DNA from 2 places in the Gemella sp. genome. Region 1 is predicted to be linked to the other one. Evidence: riboswitches for the same ligand, from Rfam matches in the RefSeq annotation. Region 1 holds a riboswitch; the other holds the start of a gene.
The links. A riboswitch is a leader RNA that binds a small molecule or an ion and turns the genes downstream of it on or off. The one in region 1 is predicted to bind thiamine pyrophosphate.
Positions count from the first base shown of each region.

Region 2: another riboswitch for thiamine pyrophosphate. It lies ahead of tenA (thiaminase II); the one in region 1 lies ahead of ACO6OL_RS01590 (ECF transporter S component).

Region 1 covers NZ_DBHIUF010000002.1:138,864-142,140, reverse strand. Annotated here, with positions in the region: gene tehB (SAM-dependent methyltransferase TehB) at 26-889, shown strand; TPP riboswitch at 951-1,039, shown strand; gene ACO6OL_RS01590 (ECF transporter S component) at 1,120-1,677, shown strand; gene ACO6OL_RS01585 (ABC transporter ATP-binding protein) at 1,677-3,050, shown strand; gene ACO6OL_RS01580 (energy-coupling factor transporter transmembrane component T family protein) at 3,031-3,277, shown strand, end outside.
Region 2 covers NZ_DBHIUF010000022.1:3,872-7,148, reverse strand. Annotated here, with positions in the region: gene ACO6OL_RS07480 (hypothetical protein) at 1-660, opposite strand, end outside; TPP riboswitch at 1,236-1,333, shown strand; gene tenA (thiaminase II) at 1,477-2,157, shown strand; gene thiD (bifunctional hydroxymethylpyrimidine kinase/phosphomethylpyrimidine kinase) at 2,161-2,958, shown strand; gene thiM (hydroxyethylthiazole kinase) at 2,961-3,277, shown strand, end outside.

The DNA.
Region 1 (3,277 bases):
CTTAACCGTTAGTAAGGAGATTAATATGACAAAAAACTTAGTATGCTATAAACGATTACCACTTTGGACAGCCGTAACACTTCCTAAACCATTTAGGCAAAAACACAATACTAGAAAAGATGTTTGGGCAAAATTAACTATTCTTAATGGAAAACTCCAATTTACAGAATTAACTGAAGATAATGAAGTTGTGAAGGAGCATATATTTACACCTGAGAGTAATATTCCATTCGTGGAACCTCAAGCGTGGCACCGTGTTGCACCGTTATCTGATGATTTAGAATGTTTCTTAGAGTTTTACTGCGAACCTAAAAATTATTTCAAAAACAAATACGATATTAATCCTGCTCACTCTGAAGTAGTAGAAGCCTTGGAGACTATTAAACCTTGTAAAACATTGGACTTAGGATCTGGTCAGGGGCGTAATGCTTTATTCCTTTCTAAACTTGGTTTTGAAGTCACTGCAGTAGATAATAATATTCCCGCTTTAGAATTTTTAATGGAAACATCAAAAATTGAAAATTTAGATATTAAAATAGGAAGCTATGATATAAATACAGCAGCTCTTAGAAATACTTATGATTTCATCTTTTCAACAGTAGTTTTAATGTTTATCGAAGAAGAATCTATACCTAATGTTATTAAAAATATGCAAGACCAAACTAATATAGGTGGTTATAATCTAATAGTTGCAGCAATGTCTACTGATGATGCACCTTGTCCACTTCCCTTCCCTTTCACTTTTAAAGAAAATGAACTTAAAGAATATTACAAAGACTGGGAATTTATTAAATATAATGAGGATTTTGGACAACTTCATAAGACTGATGCTAATGGTAATAGGTTTAAACTACGTTTTGCTACTATGCTAGCTAAAAAAATTAAATAATTTATTTATAAGCTACTTTTTTGACACCGTTATCAACTCATGTTATAATTTTTACAAATCATTAAAACATTTGGGGTGCTTTTTGCTGAGAATATACCCATAGAACCTGATGTTGTTAGTACAACCGTAGGAAAATGTTTATTTTTAATCAAGTCTATTTTAAAGTATATATATAATTTAAAAATACCTCTTGTTGTTTTAATGAATACAAATAACAGGAGGTTTTTCTTATGAAAAAATGGTCTACAAAGGACATAATTATTATAGCCTTAATAGGTTTCTTATTCGGAGGGATATTCCTTGCAACAAGCTTGGTTTACGTTCCATTAAAAGCTGCTCTTGGAGCAGTAGGGTACGCACCTTTTGCTAACTCAATTTTATTTGGATTATGGGTTATGGCTGGTCCAGTTGCTGCAGTACTTATTCAAAAACCAGGTAGTGCTACACTTGGAGAAGTTCTAGGAGCATTAGCTGAAATGCTATATGGTTCATACTTTGGTGCTGCTGTTCTTGTTTCAGGTTTAGTGCAAGGAGTGGGTTCTGAGGTTGGTTTCTTAGCTACAAGATACAAACGCTACGATACATTTTCACTATTTCTTTCTGCAGTGGGTATTACACTATTTAGCTTCGCTTATAAATATTTCCAAGCTGGATACGAAGCATTTTCTGTAAGTATGATTTTAGCGATTCTACTAGTACGTTTTATTTCTGTATTCTTCTTTGGAGTTATCTGTGTTAAACTAATCTTGAATATAGTAAATAAAGTACAAAACAGCGGTAGTAAATAATGAATATCATAGAAATCGATAATTTTTCTTTGAAAATTAAAGATAAAATCTTATTTGATAACGTTAGTTTAAAAATAAAAGAACATAGTTGGTTAGTTTTAACTGGAAATATTGGTAGTGGTAAGTCTACCCTACTTCGTACTATTTGTAAATTAAATAAAAAACATTATGAAGGAGTAATTACTTACAAAGGGAAAAATATTGTTGATATTCCTATGCAAGAACACCTTAAAAATATTGGCTATGTCATGCAACATGCGATTAATCAATTTGTTATGCCTACCTTAGAAGAAGAAATAATATTTGCATTAGAAAACCTATGTCTAGAACCACAGGTTATTAACGAAAAACTGGATTATGCTTTATCTATTACAAATACTCGTGAAATTTCTACAAAACATATCCATACATTGTCTGGAGGAGAACGTCAACGAGCTGCTTTTGCAGTAGCATTAGCTATGGGAAGTGAAGTTTTAATTTTAGATGAACCTTTTGCAAATGTCGATAAGAAGACTCGTAATTCTCTACTAACTCTTCTAAAAGACTTAAACAACCATGGTGTGACTATAATCGTCTGCGATCATGAGTACCAACTATATTTAGACTATGCTGATACCTTTACTTATCTTTCTGATGGGAATTTAGAGTTAGTAACAAATCCAACTTCTAAAAATTCTAATGTGAAATTGTGCAACAACACTCACTCTGAACAAATTTTAAGACTAGAAAATATTTCAATTCAACAAGGAAAAAAAGAATTATTAAATGTCGATGATTTTCATATATTTAAAGGCATTACCACTTTGACGGGAGATAATGGAACAGGAAAAACAACATTATTACATGCTATTTCACAATTAAAAAAATATGATGGAAATATATTCTTTAACGAGACAAAAGTAAAGAAATCAAGAAAACTATATAAAAAAATAAGTACTTGTTTACAAGATGCCTTTCAACAGTTTATTAGCTTGATGCCTCGTGAAGAGATTTCAATGCAAAAAGATATTTGGGGGCACGCTCCATTATGGCAAGAGAGACTTTTAAAAGAATTTGATTTAGAAAAAGAACTCGATAAAAGCCTCTATTATTATAGCGGTGGCCAACGAAAACTTATTCAACTTATGTGTTTACTGAGCCAGAAAACCGAGTTGCTACTATTAGATGAACCTTTTACCCATCTTGATGAAAGAGCATGCTCATTTATAATGGATTGGATTGAAGAAAATAAAAGACTTGCTGGACAATCATTTATTATTGTAAGCCATAGACTGGAACCACTAAATAATAAGAGTGATTATCATATTGAAATTTCAGAGAATACGCTACATTATGTAAAGGAGAATTATTATTATGCAGAAGAAAATAATTAGTCCTACTCTAGCATTAATAGTATTATTATTAACTATTTGGATTTCATTTAGTAAATTATTAGTTTTAAATTTTATGATTATTGGTGTAACAATTCTCTATTTTTGTCTATCAAGATACTGGAAAAAGCTACTGTATTTCGTCCTAGTACCGCTGTTACCCGCATTGGGTTCTGCTTGGGCTATTATTGTTCATAGTTCTAATTATAAATTTGCTCTATTAATTTTTT
Region 2 (3,277 bases), on a different contig from region 1:
ATTGTTGTTGTCTATTTTGTTTTTGTCTACAGAGTAACTAAAAGTTTTAGGGTACACATGGCGCTCAGGATATTTTTTACGATATGTTTCAGAGTATTCATCGTTTTCTTTTTCTGTGTAATTGTCGATGATTTTTGTGTCTTTAAAATCACCATTAGTTATCTCTCTTCTGTTTTCATGAGTTTTATCACCATCGTAGTATTTTAAATCGCCTAAGTAACCTTTATTTCGACCGATTTTTATAGGATTAAATGTAACATTTACGGTATATTTTCCATCTTCAACAATTAATTTTGTTTTTGTATTATCTAGTCCTGCAGAAGCCATTGATGGGACCGTACCTTCAGCATTAAAGTTAAGAGCAGACGCTTCTATACTATATTCCCCATTTTTCAGATTCTTATAATCTTTAAAAGTAGTATTATCTGTAGCAGAAACTGATGGCACTGATACAGGAGTTGTTGTATAAATATTATCAGTAGATGTTGCATCTGGAGTAGTTGTTAGATTTGCACCAGGAGTTGCTGTTGAGCTACTCGCTACAACAGGTGTGTCTTCTGCTGCAAAAGCAAAACTATCTTGATCGTAAGCTTCAATTGCTGCAACGGCTGAGAATATAGCTGTCGCGGATAGAACTTTTAATAATGTATTGTTTTTCATTTTCTATTTTCCCTTCTTTCCTGCCTAAAAATGTACAAACTTTATTCACAATTTAGACACAATTATTTAATAAAATTTGGAATATCCAAGAGGTCAATTTAATATTTAGTTCTGGATTATTCCTTAAATGATGTTTATTTTTAATGAAAATAGGATGAATTACTTAAATAATAAGATTAATATATTTTATGATGTAATTCATTAGTTTTCAGTGAAATAAAATAAGATAATTAATAATATTAATTTGTTGTAATTTGACAAGACTGGTTTTTATATAGTCTTGGTAATTAATTTTCATTATACTATTATAATACAAAGAAGTTAATTAATAAAGGAAAAAGTGATAATGGATTTCATTTGCAGTCTAAAACATATAAAAATTACAATAAAATTACATTAACAATTAACAAATTCGCCATATATAAGAAGAAGTTAATTTTAAAATATAAAAAAATATTATCATAAAAAGTTCTATGATTTAAATGTAATTTTTAATTATATAATTCTTGTAAACCCTTAAACTAATTTGTTGACATTTTAATTTTTCTATGCTACGATTTAAAAAGTGAATAGAATAAAATCACTGGGGGAGCCTTTAGGCTGAGATAACATAGTTAGACCCTTTGACCTGATCTAGATAATGCTAGCGTAGGAAACGTGAATATTTTCAAAATAGAATTAATCCAACATTATTGGAAAATATACTATGAGTAATATATGTTTCAGAGTTCTCTTACGTTAGTAAGGGGACTTTTTTATTTATCATAAGTGATATTATTTTAGACCAAAATTAAATATATTGAGGGGGATATACCTATGAAACTTATTACTGAAATTATGGAAGAAAAGGCATTACCAATTGTTGATAAAATATATAATGATGGATTTATTCAAGGATTAATTAACGCTGATTTATCGGAAAAAGCAGTAGAGCACTACCTGAAAGCTGATGCACTTTATTTAGAGAATTTCAGCGATATTTATGCCATTCTTTTAGCAAAAAGTAATGACAAGGTTGAAAAAAACTTTTTCTTAGGTCAGATTAATTTTGTATTAAACGAAGAAATTGCTGCACATAAAAATTTAGCAGATTACATAGGGAGAGATTATCAAGATATAATTAAAGGCGGAGAGTGGTATCCATCTGCAGACCATTATATAAAACATATGTACTATAATGCATTTGCATTTGGTATGGCAGAAGCGTTAAGTGCAATGGCGCCATGTCCATGGATTTATAAAATGGTAGCTAGAAAGATTTTAGCTAATCATAATTTAGCAGATGATCATCCATTAAAATTCTGGGTTGAATTTTATGCTGATGGCTTAGTAGATGAAGTACTTACTGAGTACTATAAAATTATTAATCGCGAAGCTGAATTTATGAGTGAAGAAGGTAAACAAAGACTTATTAAAAACTTCTTAGAAAGTTGTGAACATGAACGTCGTTTCTTTAATATGGCTTATACGCAAGAACGTTGGGATTTAGAGGTATAGGATATGAGTAAACTTAATATTGCATTAACTATTGCTGGAACTGATCCAACTGGTGGAGCAGGAATTATGGCTGACCTGAAAAGCTTCCAGGCACGTGAAGTGTATGGAATGGCTGTAGTTACTAGTGTTGTTGCACAAAATACGTTAGGTGTGCAGATGATAAGAAACTTGGATTTGGATATATTAGAAGCGCAATTAAAAAGTGTGTTTGATGATATAACACCTGATAGTGTAAAAACTGGAATGATAGCAAATGCTGACATGATGAAATTAATTAAGAGATATTTACCTAAAGATGTTCCTTATGTTGTTGATCCAGTTATGGTCGCGACAAGTGGAGATAAATTGATAGATGATGTTGCAAGAAAACATTTAAAAGAAGAGATATTACCACTAGCAACTATTATTACACCAAATGTACCAGAAGCAGAAGAAATTGTTAATTTTAAAATACTAACAGAAGATGATGTTAATCGTGCAGGGAAGTTCATTATCGATGAAGTTGGATGTAAATCAGTAGTTATAAAAGGTGGACATCTAACTGGAGAAGCAAAAGATTATTTATTTTTAAATGATGGTACTAAAAAAGTATGGACTAGTGAAAGATTTAAGACTAATCATACACATGGAACAGGCTGTACATTCTCAGCTGTTATTGCTGCAGAATTAGCAAAAGGTAAAAGTATAATTGAAGCTGTAGATATTGGGAAAAAGTTCATTACAGCAGCGATAAAACACACACCAGAAATAGGTCATGGAAATGGACCTGTAAATCATATAGCATTTAAAGGAGATTTATAAATATGACAAGTTTAAAATTATTAAAAGAAAAAGCGCCATTAGTGATTTGTATAACTAATGATGTAGTTAAAAATTTCACAGCAAACGGCTTAGTAGCATTAGGAGCATCACCAGCAATGAGTGAGTATCCAGAAGACTTGGAAGATTTATTAAAATATGCTGGAGGGTTATTGATTAATATCGGTACATTAACAGATGAAACTTGGAAATTATACCAAGAGGCGCTTAAAATAGCTGAAAAATATAATGTACCTGCAGTATTAGATCCTGTAGCCTGTGGAGCGGGAGCTTATAGAAAAAAAGTATCAGATGATTTAAT